DNA from 3 places in the Caballeronia sp. EK genome. Region 1 is predicted to be linked to each of the others. Evidence: predicted binding sites of a transcription regulator. Region 1 holds the regulator's gene; each other region holds the start of a gene.
The links. The regulator FliA, encoded in region 1, starts transcription of late flagellar genes. The targets are predictions, from matches to a motif close to CTAAAGTTTNNNNNNNNNNNGCCGNTA.
Positions count from the first base shown of each region.

Region 1 (4,490 bases):
CCAGCGCGACCGCATGGTCTCCGACCAGATCGCGATGCTGTGCGGCGCGGGCCATCCGGTGCAGCGCATCCTGCTGCTCAACGCGACGAGCCACGGCGACACGCTCAACGAAGTCGTGCAGGCATACAAGAGCGCCGCGGATCAGCCGCCGCTCGCGGGCTGCATCCTGACCAAGCTCGACGAAGCGACGAATCTCGGCGGCGTGCTCGATACGGTCATCCGCTACAAGCTGCCGGTGCATTACGTGTCGACCGGCCAGAAGGTGCCGGAGAACCTGTACGTCGCGACCAAGCGTTTTCTCATCAAGAGCGCATTCTGCATTCCCCGCGACGGCTCGCCGTTCGTGCCGCAGGACGAAGAAGTGCCGGCGCTGCTCTCCGCATTGTCCGCGCGCGCCACGACCGAACTGCATGGGGTGCACTTTGGATAAGTTCGTGCTCGACCAGGCGGAAGGTCTGCGACGGCTGCTCACGCGTGCCGGTTCGCGCGTGGTGGCGGTTGCGGGCGGGCCGGCGGGCATCGGGTGCACGTCGGCGGTGGTGAATCTCGGCGCGGCGCTGTCCGTGCACGGCAAGGATGTGCTCGTGATCGACGAGCATCAGGACGCGGGATCGGTGAGCCGCATGCTGGGTTTGTCCGATGCAGGCACGCTCGCCGCGGTGATGTCCGGCCGCCGCGCGCTCGCCGATGTCGTCGAGCGCACGCCGTTCGGCTTCTCGCAGATCGCCGCACCGCGCGACGAGCGCATCAGCCACGACGCCGCGCAGTGCCGCGCATTGCTCGATGGTCCGGCCGACATCGTTTTGATCGATGCGCAACTGGACCGTCACGGCGCGCTGTCGACGCTCGCGGCTCAGGCGCATGACTTTCTCATCGTGACGCGGGTTGCCGCGTCGGCGATCACCGAGGCGTATGCGTGCATGAAGCGCCTGCACTACGCCCATGCGATCGGCCAGTTCCGCGTGCTCATCAATCACGTGCAGAACCCGGCCGACGCGGCGGTCGCATTCGACAACCTGTCGGGCGTCGCGAGCCGGTATCTGGCCGTGTCGCTCGTGCAGGCAGGGTATGTGTCCGAGGATGCGCGCGTCGCTCGGGCAAAGGAACTCTCACGCTGCGCAGTCGAAGCGTTCCCGGCCACGGCCGCGGCACGCGACTACCGCGCGATCGCGGCGGAGCTCCTCCACTGGCCGATGCGCCCCGCGCCGTACATGCGCGCGGCGAACGGCCAGCCAGACGCGCGAATTCCGGTTGGCGACTCTGAACAGGGCGGGCGGGAGGCGGCGCATCGTGTGGCCGCGCTTCACGACTTTGCAATGAGCAGCACGGCGTCGATGTGATCAAGATAGGTGACCATGATGTATAACGCCCAAGGCAAACTCTCACAGTCGGACGTCCTGACGAAATATGCGCCGCTCGTTCGTCGGCTGGGGCTTCAGCTCGTCGCCAAGATGCCGGCGAGCGTCGATCTCGACGATCTCATCCAGGCCGGCATGATCGGTCTGCTGGACGCGGCGAGCCGCTACAAGGAAGATCAAGGCGCGCAATTCGAAACCTACGCGAGCCAGCGCATTCGCGGCGCGATGCTCGACGAGCTGCGCGCCAACGACTGGCTGCCGCGCAGCATGCGCAAGACGTCGCGCGAAGTGGAATCGGCGGTGCATAAGGTCGAGCAGAACCTCGGCCGCTCCGCGAGCGAGACGGAGATCGCCGAGCACATGAAGATGCCGCTCGACGAGTATCAGTCGATGCTCCAGGATCTGCACGGCAGCCAGCTGATCTACTACGAAGACTTCGACCGCTCCGCCGACGACGAGCCGTTCCTCGACCGCTATTGCGTCGATCGCTCGGATCCGCTTTCGGCGCTGCTCGACGACAGCCTGCGCGGCGCGCTGATCGAAGCGATCGACAAGCTGCCCGAACGTGAGAAGCTGCTGATGAGCCTTTACTACGAACGCGGCCTGAACCTGCGCGAAATCGGCGCGGTGATGGAAGTGAGCGAATCGCGCGTGTGCCAGCTGCACAGCCAGGCGGTCGCACGTCTGCGCACGAAGCTGCGCGAGCAGGCGTGGACGAGTGTCGAGGCCTGATTCAGTTCGTTTCGAAGTCGCGCGTTTCGGCGAAGACCGTTTTCCCTTCGCCGAGACTTTTTGCGCGATACATCGCACGATCGGCGGCGCGCAGCACGGCGGTGATGCCGGATTGCTGCGCGCTCGTCGCGCTCGAAAGCAGACACGCGCCGATGCTCGCCGATACCGACACCGGCCGCTCCTGCACCGATGTCATCGCGTCGAGAATCGAGTGAATGCTGTCGGCCACCGATAGCACCGCCGCGCGGTCGCGCACCTGATGTGCAAGCACGACGAACTCGTCGCCGCCCAGACGCGCGATGGTGTCCGACTTGCGCATGCGCTTCGCGAGCGATTGCGCGAAGGCTTGCAGCAGCATGTCGCCGACGGCGTGACCGTAGGTATCGTTCACTTCCTTGAAGCCGTCGAGATCGATGAGAAGGAGCGCGGTGGCATCGTCGCCGCCGGTTTCGCGCGCGGTCATCGCACGATCGACGATCCGTTCGAGCGCGTATCGGTTGGACAGGCCCGTGAGCGGATCGGTCGATGCCTGACGCGCGAGATCGCGATTCGCATTGCCGAGGCGATCGACGAGTACGCTCAAATACACCGATGCGCCCAGCACGCTCAAACCCAGCCCGATCGCGGCGGGAAGATTGGCGCGCCACCACGGCTGCCAGACGCCGAGCGCCATCACGACGATGAGCGCCGTCGCGCATGACACCGCGAGCGTGCGCTTGCCGTAACGGCATCCCGAGCCGATCAGAAACCAGAACATCACCCAGATGAGCGGCAGCGCGATCGCGCCGCCCGCTGCAAGCGCGAGCCCGAGCAGCGTTTGATCGGCGATGGTCGTGACCGTGAGACGCTTCTCCGACGGCGTGCTCATGCGGTTGACGATCAGCAGCGTGGCAGCACCGTAAGACACGTAGAGCGCGATGAGACGCGCGACCGCCAGTGCATCGTAGGAAGGGCGGAGCCACGCGAAGATGCCGTAGGCCAGAAGAACCGCCGCTCCCATCCAGACCCGCAGCGTGGCCTGCTCGCGTTCGGGATTCCGGTGCTCGGACCATGCGAAGGCATAAGGCCGGCGTGCCGGTTGATGCGCCTGCTCCATACTGAACCCCTGGATGGTGATTTCTTTCTTTTATCTTGCTGTCTTTACTGCGGCCCCGTCGCGTGGCATCGACTTTATGGCGTGGTATCGAATTGCGCCGAGCGAGCGATCCGCTATTTTGCAACGTTTTGCGAAGACGCTGTGTTTCGTGTAATAACGGCTTTCGCACTTCTATTTCCGATTCACCGTGATGCGCGACGAATCCATTTCTCTGGCCGGCGAATGGCTGCCGGTCTGCAATAGCGAAGACGTCCCCGAAGGCGGCGCGCGCGGCTTTGTCGTCGCCGATGAGTGCATCGTCGTGTGGCGCGACGGTAGCGGCGCGGCGCATGTTTGGCGCGATTACTGTCCGCATCGCGGCGCGCAGTTGTCGCTCGGGCACGTGATGCGCGATCAGATCGTGTGCCCGTATCACGGCTGGCGTTACGACATCGAAGGGCAGTGCTTGCGGATTCCGTCGAATCCTTCGTTGCGTCCTCCGAAGCGTGCCTGCGCGACGACATTCGTCAGCGAGGAGAAGTACGGCGTCGTGTGGATGTGCTTCGGCGAGCCGGCCTACGCGCTCGATTTCTTTCCCGAAGCCGCGATTCCCGGTGGCCGGCGCATCAATCTCGCGCCGCAGACGGTGAGGTCATCGGCGCCGCGCGTCGTCGAAAATTTTCTCGATATGGCGCACTTTTCGTTCGTGCATGTGGGGATTCTGGGCGAGGACGCGCATACGGAAGTGCCGGATTATGAAGTCGTGCAGACTGCCGATGGCGGACTGGAGGCGCGGCAGTGCCGATACTGGCAACCCGCGGGGATTCCTGGACAGGGCGGCGGCGCGATGATCGATTATGTGTATCGCGTGAAGCGGCCGTTGATCGCGAGTCTCACGAAGATGGCGTCGGGCGGACAGGGTGCGCTGCATATCATGCTGGCGGCGTCGCCGGTGACGCAGACGGAAACGCGCGCGTGGCTCGTGTCGATTCATGAGGACGACGCGACGCATTCCGATCAGGCGCTTTACGACTTCAATATGGAAATACTGATGCAGGACACGCCGATCGTCGAGTCGCAATGGCCTCGGCGTCTGCCGCTCGATCTCGATGCGGAGTTGCATCAGCGGTGCGATCGGATGGCGGTGGCTTACCGGAGATGGCTGGCGGGGATGGGGTTCGGCTGGGGGACGATTCTCGCGGAAGCCTGTGCCGTTACCCCACTGATGTCGCGAAGTGCACTCTACTAATGTCGTTTTCGAAGATTCTTGGCCAGACTCGAAGCAAAAAGCAGGCTTCCCATGCGGTGAAGTGGAACGTGTTCAC
Region 1 covers NZ_JACSUE010000012.1:6-4,495, reverse strand. Annotated here, with positions in the region: gene flhF (flagellar biosynthesis protein FlhF) at 1-430, shown strand, start outside; gene IAG25_RS29945 (MinD/ParA family ATP-binding protein) at 423-1,340, shown strand; gene IAG25_RS29940 (RNA polymerase sigma factor FliA) at 1,356-2,090, shown strand; gene IAG25_RS29935 (GGDEF domain-containing protein) at 2,092-3,186, opposite strand; gene IAG25_RS29930 (aromatic ring-hydroxylating oxygenase subunit alpha) at 3,377-4,414, shown strand.

Region 2 (4,490 bases), on a different contig from region 1:
GGGGCAAGCGCGAGATCAAGAACGCGAACGGTTCGACGAGCCACAATATCTTTGGCATCAAGGCGTCGAGCAACTGGACCGGCAAGACCGTCGATTCGGTCACGACCGAATATGTCAACGGCCGGCCGCAAAAGGTGGTCGAGAAGTTCCGCGCGTACGACTCGTACGAGGAAGCGCTGACCGATTACGCGAGCGTCATCAAGAACAATCCGCGCTATGCGCCGGTGATTCAGGCATCGCGCGATGTCGCGGGCTTCGCGCACGGCATGCAGAAGGCGGGCTACGCGACTGACCCGCAGTACGCGAAGAAGCTCATCTCGATCATGCGTCAGATCGTCTGACGCAATCAGCCGATGTTTGCGGCCGTCTTCTTGCTGTAGAAGGCGTCGCATGCGCGAATTCCAGTGCGCGGACAGCGCGATTGTTCGGATCTTTTACGGCAGCAAACGTTTTACGTTCGTAGGGACGGCGCACCACATACATTTTTCGGTGGCCAACCCTAAACTTTCGAAGAAGTATGCCGCTAACCTGAATAATCGAAGTGCTGGACCGATTCTGGTTCGGATCGACGCGCGACGTTCGACGAATCGGGCGGCGCGAGCACAATGAACACGGCTAGCACCATGAACACCTATCTCAAGCATGACGTTGCCGACGACGACATCGCGCCGAACGTGGATTTCGGCCGGCGCAATCCGCTGGAAATCGGCGTGGCGCTGCGCAATCTCGCCAATCGCGGCGACTTTCTGACGGCGCAATATGGCGACGGGCAAATCGTCACGCGTTTGCTTGACGTCGATGTGACCGCGCATCGATTCACTTTCGACTGGGGCGGCGTGGCGGAGCAGAACCGCGGCGTGCTCGCCTCGCAGAAGCTCGTTTTCAACGCGGCGCCGGAAGGCGTGCGGGTGGAATTCACGACGCCGACGCCGCGTGAGACGGTGTTCGACGGACGCTCGGCGTTTGAGGTCGAGTTTCCGCCGGTGCTGTATTACATGCAGCGGCGCGAGTATTTCCGCGTCGAGGCGCCGGTGCTCGATCCTTATATCTGCACGGGCTCGCTGCCGGAAGGGGACCGGTTTCGCTTCGAGGTGCATGATTTGTCGCTGGGCGGCGTTGCTTTGCGCACGACGGATGAGCGCGTTGCGAATCTCGAGATGGGCATCGTGATTCAGGATGCCGAGCTGCATTTCAGCGCTAATGGAAAGGTTACGCTGGATATGAAGCTTGTTTCGCATCGGGAATCGACTACGGCGAAGGGTGATTGCCGATATACCATCGGGTTCAAGTTTGTTTCGATGCCGGGGTCGGCGGAGAATACGCTGCAGCGGCTTATTACTCAGCTGGAGATGAAGCGGCGGTCGTTGGCGAAGTAGTTTTTTTCGCTGGCTCGTCGCTGGATCCCGGATTCGTGTCGGTCTATTGGCACTGCCCCTCCCCGGGGCGGGGGTCACTTTCTTTGCTGCTGCAAAGAAAGTAACCAAAGAAAGCAGCTCGTTTAAGCCCGCGGTCACACGCAGTTTGGCCATGCTTGCCAGCCCGCGGTGGCCCTCGCCTAAGTGTCGCCCCCAAAGGTCCATTCGGGCTTGGCTCGCGCACGGTCTGCCGCATCGCATCGCTTGCGTCACTGGTTCAGCACCAAATGGCTCCGGCCCGCTTCGCGGCCGACGGGTCAATCGGGTTTGCGTGCGCACGCGTACTTGCTACGTTTCCATCTCACTGCATTCGCATCCCACTGGTTTCCCTTGCATACCCAACGGCAGCGCGTAGCGCTGTGCCGATGCTATCTCGTGCTGAACCAGCGCGCTTAATGTTATGGCTCGGCAGACCGTGCGCGAGCCAAGCCCGGTAAGTCCTTTGGGGGCGACACTTAGGCGAGTGCCACTGCGGGCTGGCAAGCATGGCCAACGTGCGTGTGACCGCGGGCGTCTCGAGCTGCTTTCTTTGGTTACTTTCTTTGCAGCAGCAAAGAAAGTGACTGCCGCCCCGCACAGGGGCAGTGCTAATAGACCACCGCGAAACCGGGATCCGGCAAAAAAACCAAAACCAAAGAAATAAGCCATAAAACTCCCGCTCTTCCAGCAATAGCCATTGCAGCCCCCCTCCGATAATGGCCCCATCGCGACAACCGTCCACAAAGCGCGCAAACGCTCAACTTCCCCGGCAATCGGCCGATATACAAAACAGCCATGCGGCAGCGCACGCTCAATCGCCGCCTCACCAGGATTCACGCATGTCCAATAACATCTTCAGCATTGGTCTTTCCGGTCTGAATGCGGCCCAGTGGGGCCTGACGACCACGGGACAGAACATCAGCAACGCCGCGACGCCGGGCTATACGCTCGAGAAGGTCTCGTATCAGGAGTCGTCCGGTCAGTTCACCGGCTCGGGTTATCTCGGCAACGGCGTTCAGGCCATCACCGTCACGCGTCAGTACAGCCAGTACCTGACGACGCAAGTGAACAACACGCAGGCGTCGAGCAGCGCGGCGAGCACGTACTATTCGCTGATCTCGCAGCTGAACAACCTCGTCGGCGATCCGACCAAGGGCATCGCGCAAGGCATCACGAATTACTTTTCCGGCCTGCAGTCGGTCGCGAACTCCGCGAGCAGCACTGCCGCGCGCCAGTCGCTGATGAGCAGCGCGCAGACGCTCGCGGATCAGATCAACTCGGCCGGCCAGCAATACGACCAGTTGCGTCAGAGCGTCAACACGCAACTGACGAGCGCCGTCTCGCAGATCAACAGCTACTCGCAACAGATCGCCGATCTCAACAAGCAGATCAACATCGCCAGCGCGGGCGGCCAGCAGCCGAACCAGTTGCTCGATCAGCGCGATCAGCTCGTCACGAATCTGAGCTCGATGATCGGCGTGCAGGTCGTGCAGCAGGACGGCAACTACAACGTGTTCATCGGCAACGGGCAGCCGCTCGTCGTCGGCAATACGCAATACGGGCTGCAAGCGGTGCCGTCGGCTTCCGATCCGAGCGAACTCGCGGTCGCGTTCAAGAGCCGCGACGGCACCACGCAAACCGCCGCAAACACGCAATACGTCGACAACTCGGCGCTCACGGGCGGCGTGGTCGGCGGGCTCATCGACTTTCGCACGCAGACGCTCGATCCGGCGCAGGCGCAACTCGGCGCCATCGCGACGAGCTTCGCCAGCCAGTTGAACGGCCAGAACGCGCTCGGCCTCGACCTGAACGGCCAGCCCGGCGGCAAGCTGTTCGCGACCGGCGAACCGAACATCATCGCCAACGCGCGCAACCAGGGTACCGGCACGCCGACGGCGACGATCGTCGATGGCACGCAGCCGCCCGCCAACGATTTCACCGTCACCTACGACGGCAGCAAGTACACGGTGACCGACCCGGCGACCGGCCAGCAACTCGGCTCGATCGATCCGGCGACGGAGACGCAGAAGACGATCAACGGCCTGAACATCGACGTGTCTTCGCTGACCGGCGTGCAGAAGGGCGACTCGTTCACGATTCAGCCGACACGCGCTTCGCTCGACAACTTCAAGCTCACGACGAGCAACGGCGCAGCGATCGCAGCGGCATCGCCCGCGGTGACGTCGGCGGCAAGCACGAACACGGGCACGGCGTCGATCTCGTCGGCGACGGTGACGAGCAACGCGATGTCGTCGGACATCAACCTGAAGTACAGCGCGACGGCGAACGGCTTCACGTCGGACGTGGCGGTGACAGTCGGCGGGACCAGTTACGCCGTCGGCCAGACGATTCCCTACGATGCGACGAAGGGCCTGACGGTCTCGGCGAACGGCGTTTCCGCGACCATCAGCGGCACGCCGAAGGACGGCGACGCGTTCAAGATCGCGCAGAACAAGGGCGGCACGAGCGACGGCAGCAATGCGCTCGCGATGGCGAACCTGGTGTCGTCGAAGTCGCTCAACGGCGGCACCGAGACGCTGACGAGCTCGTACGCGGGCTACATCAACACGATCGGCAACACGACCAACCAGCTCAAGGCGACGAGCACGGCGCAGACCGCGCTCCTGACTCAAGCAACTTCGGCGCAGCAATCGGTGCAGGGCGTGAACCTGAACGAAGAAGCGGCCAACCTGATTCAGTATCAGCAGCTCTATCAAGCGAACAGCAAGGTGATTCAGACCGCCGCGACGCTGTTCCAGTCGCTGCTCGGCATGTTCAACTGAGGTTAAACGCGATGCGGATTTCCAGTTCCCAGTACTTCAACATGAACGTCGCTTCGATGAGCGACCAGCAGAGCACGCTCGCGTCGATGTATCAGCAGATCTCATCGGGCAAGCGCATTCTCACCGCGTCCGACGATCCGCTCGGCGCGGCGCAGGCGGTGCAGCTTACGTTGAAGAGCGGCGCGCTCGCGCAATACAGCACGAACCAGACGACCGCGCTGTCGTCGCTGCAGCAGGAAGACTCCACGTTGAGCAACGTGAGCAACGTGATCCAGAGCATCCAGACGCAGATCGTGCATGCGGGCGACGGTTC
Region 2 covers NZ_JACSUE010000031.1:6,862-11,351, reverse strand. Annotated here, with positions in the region: gene flgJ (flagellar assembly peptidoglycan hydrolase FlgJ) at 1-341, shown strand, start outside; gene IAG25_RS39215 (flagellar brake protein) at 624-1,376, shown strand; gene flgK (flagellar hook-associated protein FlgK) at 2,234-4,177, shown strand; gene flgL (flagellar hook-associated protein FlgL) at 4,189-4,490, shown strand, end outside.
Region 2: a site for FliA is predicted at 2,151-2,177, ahead of flgK (flagellar hook-associated protein FlgK). Genes of this name have one in related genera too.

Region 3 (4,490 bases), on a different contig from region 1:
CTCGCCCTGCGGCGGGCGAAACAGATGTTCGAGCGGCGAGCGCACCGGTTTTTTCGCGGCGCCATTGTCGCCAGACAGCGCGAGATCGGTCGTGCCGTCCATCGAGCGCACGGAAAGCGACGCCAGCGCGATGCCCGCCGCCTCCAGTTGACGCGCGAACGCGACCCCATCGGCAGCAAGACGCCGCGCGCCCGCATCGCCCGCCTTGATGCGCGCGACGAGCTTTTCGCCCGTCAGCACGAGTTCGGCGTCGACGGTGCCGAGCGCGGGCAGCGACAGCGTGATGCGCGTGCGCCAAGCGCGTTCGTCGGCGGCATCGTCGGCGGTGCGCGGATCGTGCGGCTCGCGGGCAACTTCCCACTCGAAGCGCGTGCCGGGCCACGCCTCGCCCTGCCAGCGGAACTGCTGATTCGCGAGCACGTCGAGTTGCTGGCGCACGACATTGAGCGTCGCCGGATGGATGCCCGCCGCGACCGACGCCTGCAACGCCGATTCCTGCTGGCTCGGCTGCGCGCTCTGCGCGTTCATGCCGCCGCTGACGCTTCCGCTTTGCGAATTCGATAGCGCCGATGGCGGCGCATCGCGCACCGACGCCGCGAGCGCGGCCGCCTGCTGCGGCGTCTGCGGCGTCGCGACCGGGCGTCCGTGAAAGTCGGGCAGATCGGGTATGGGTTGCGGCGCGCGGGCCTCATCCAGCCAGGCGTCGCCGGGCGTCGGGACGTTCGCTAAATCGAACGGCAAGGACATCGAGCGCGCATCGGCGCGCGCCTGCGGCTCGTTGCCGAGCGACGCGGCGCTGCGCTGGCCCGCGAGCCATTGCACCAGATGCGATTCGTAGAAGAGCCCGCTTTCGTCGACGGTTTTCGCCAGCGCGGTCGCGAGCGCGGCGGCGGGCAGCGGCGGCAGATTCTGCGTCGCGGCGCGCGCTGCGGCAACCGCGGCGGCGTTGGAAGAGAAAGCGGTATCGAAGAGGCCGGTCGTGAGCGCGGCGAAGGCGCTCGCGGGGCGCGGCGGAGTCGGCCAGAGCGGGGCGTCGCCGGTCAGCGCGGGCGCCGCGCCGGGAAAGCGCGAGATCACGTCGAGCGTGCGCGCGACGCTGGAGAACGCGGTTTGCGCCGATGCCGCCGGCGTCGCCGCGCCGGGATGCGTGCCGACGGTCTGCGACATGTCCGTCTGCGTCGTCGTCTGTCCGACGCTCGCGCCGGTGACGCCGCTGCCGCTCACTCCGTTCGGCGCACGGATCGCGGACAACAGGAGCTCGGTGCGGCTGGCGAGCAACGATGCGATCGCGGTATCGAGTCCAGTCATGCCCACATCCTCATATGCGCCGCGATCGGGCGCGGACCCGCGCCTAGCGCAGTCCGATCATTTTTTTCAGTACGCGCGCCGGGCTGTTGACCGTGAACAGCGCCGAAAGACGCGCGAGGCTCGGCGACGTCAGATCGCGGATCGCGGCGTCGTCGGCGAGAATCTTCTTCACGAGGTCCAGCTTGCGTGCACGGGCGTTTTCGTCGAGTTCCGAGCCGGAATCCACTTGCTTCAGTTGCTCGATCAACTCGCGGTACGTGCCTTGCAACGCCTTCAGCTCGCTCCATTCGCCGCCGCGCGCGGCCGCCAGCATCTGGCCGGAAACCGCCGCGATGGCTTCGTAGTGGGCGAAATATTCTTGTGTCGTCTTCATTCTTTCGAGGCAGTCGACGCGCATCCCGTCAAACGGGCGCGGCGGTCATTTGCGCCACTTCCGGTCCAATTCCCACCCAGGCGTCTTCGAGCGTCGCGAGCAGATTGTCGATCTCGACCAGCATCGTCTCGTCCTGCTTCAGGTTCGCCTCGAGCAGCCGGCGCGTCATATACGTGTACAGCGCGTCCAGCCGCTCCGCGATCTCGCCGCCCGCATCCTTGTTGAGCGCCTGCTGCAAGCCGCTCTCGATGATGCTGATGGCCTTGCTGATCGCCGTGCCGCGCGCGCCGATGTTGTTCTGCTGCATGTGCATGCGCGCCTGCGCGATCGCCTGGCGTGCGCCCTGATACAGCATCACGATCAGACGGTGCGGGCTGGCTCCCATCACTCCTGTCTGCACGCCCACGCGTGCGTAGGCATTGGCTCCAGCGTGTCCTGGGGAATACATCTCTCGATTCTCCTTATGCGATGCCGCGGCGTTCCGCTTGCTTCAAACGGACGCCCTGCTTCTCGTCCGGATCCCCGTGCGCCCGGCAAAAACCGGCGCGGGCAAACGAACCATCGTTCGCCGTGCCGTTATCGGGGTTATCGGAGAAACGCGGCAAAGCTTTAGGACTCAGGACTCTAGAGCCGTCGCAACAACGATTGGGGGCTGGATCGCGAACGGATCGTCAGACGGAGATCTGCATGATGTCGTTGTAGGCCGACACGAGCTTGTTGCGCACCTGCAACCCGAATTGCAGCCCGACGTTCGCCTTCTGCATGTCCACCATCACGTCGTTGAGCGACACATTCGGCGCACCGATCTCGAAAGCGTGCGCCTCGCCGAGCGCCTTGGTCTGGTTGTCGCTGATCTTGTCGATGGACGATTTCAGCGCATCGGAGAAACTGCCGACGCTCGCCGCGCCCGATGTCCCGCTCTGGCCCGTGACGGCGCCCGCTGCGCTGGTCGGGCCGGACACGCCGCCCGCGGCTTGCGATGCCAGCGACTGAATGGCCGAGAGCGCGGCGGAAAGCGGATTGATCGGAAAGTTCATGTTGACTCCGGGTGACAGGGGGAAAGCCGGCGCCTCGCGTGGCGTGGACCTAGGTGCTCGGGATGCGTTTCGCGGAGGTTCACCGAGTACGAAAAAGATTAGCAGCCGGCGGTTTTTCAAAGCGCGGGAAGAACGGGGAAAACCCCGCTCTATTCAGCGAATCGAGTTGCAATCTTCTGCGGATAATCCCCATCGTGAAAAGTCCTCCACCGCCGCTTACATGAGAAGCGGGAAGCGGCGGGAGGAGAACCTCAGGATTCGGAGCTTCGACGCTAAATGGATACGCCCAACAACTCACTCATCACGCCCGACGCCAGAATGGGCCTGGCGGGCGCACAACCGGGAGCAGCCGGAACAGCCGCACCGGGACTCGCGGGTGGCGCCGATTTCGGCGGTTTCGCGCAGCGCGTGCCGATGCTCAACCAGTTCCGCTCGAATCCGCGCGTGCCGCTCATCGTGGCCGTCGCGATTCTGGCGATGGTGATCGCCGGCCTCGTCATGTGGTCGCGCCAGCCGGACTACCGCGTCCTCTTCTCCAATCTCTCCGACCGGGACGGCGGCGCAATCGTTGCCGCGCTACAGCAGGGCAACATTCCCTACAAGTTGTCCGACGGCGGCGGCGCCGTTCTCGTGCCGGCCGAGCAGGTTCACGAAACGCGTCTGCGTCTCGCGAGCCAGGGCTTGCCGAAGAGCGGCTCGGTCGGCTTCGAGCTGATGGACAACCAGAAGTTCGGCATCAGCCAGTTCGCCGAGCAGGTCAACTATCAGCGCGCGCTGGAAGGCGAGCTGGAGCGCACGATCGGCGCGATCTCGTCGGTGAAGTCGGCGCGCGTGCATCTGGCGATTCCGAAGCCGAGCGTGTTCGTGCGCGACAAGGAACTGCCGACCGCGTCCGTCATGGTCAATCTGTATCCGGGCCGCGTGCTCGACGAAGGCCAGGTGGTCGCGATCGCGCACATGGTCGCTTCGGGCGTCGCGGACATGCCGGTCAAGAACGTGAATATCGTCGATCAGGACGGCAATCTGCTCACGAGCCAGAGCGCCGTCAGCGGCCTCGACGCGTCGCAACTGAAGTACGTGCAGCAGATCGAGCACAACACGCAAAAGCGCATCGACGCGATTCTCGCGCCGCTCTTCGGCGCCGGAAACGCCCGCTCGCAGGTGAGCGCCGACATCGACTTCTCGAAGCTCGAACAGACCGCCGAAAGCTACGGCCCGAACGGCAACCCGCAAAGCACGGCGATCCGCAGCCAGCAGTCGAGCGAATCGAGCGAAACGACGGGCGGCGGCGCATCGGGCGTGCCGGGCGCGCTCTCGAACCAGCCGCCGCAGCCGGCTTCCGCGCCGATCGACGCGGCAGCTTCGGGCGCCGTCGGCACGAAGACGACGCCGCAAAACCAGCGCCGCGACACGACGACCAACTACGAAGTCGATCGCACCGTGCGCCATTTCGAGCAGGCGACGGGCGGCATCAAGCGCCTGTCCGTGGCGGTCGTCGTGAACTACGACAAGAAGGTCGACGCGAAGGGCAACGTCACGATGACGCCGCTCGCCGCCGACAAGCTCGCGCAGGTCCAGCAGCTCGTGAAGGACGCGATGGGCTTCGACGAGAAGCGCGGCGACTCGGTGAACGTGGTGAACAGCGCGTTCTCGGCCGACCTGAACGTGACGCCGGACGTGCCGTGGTGGCGCACCCCGCAGATGATCGCGTGGGGCATCCAGGCGGCGAAGTACGTGGGCATCGGGATCGTCGGGCTGTTCCTGTACTTCAG
Region 3 covers NZ_JACSUE010000006.1:519,531-524,020, reverse strand. Annotated here, with positions in the region: gene fliK (flagellar hook-length control protein FliK) at 1-1,308, opposite strand, end outside; gene IAG25_RS20910 (flagellar protein FliT) at 1,352-1,681, opposite strand; gene fliS (flagellar export chaperone FliS) at 1,710-2,129, opposite strand; gene fliE (flagellar hook-basal body complex protein FliE) at 2,353-2,718, opposite strand; gene fliF (flagellar basal-body MS-ring/collar protein FliF) at 2,995-4,490, shown strand, end outside.
Region 3: a site for FliA is predicted at 2,268-2,294, ahead of fliS (flagellar export chaperone FliS). Genes of this name have one in related genera too.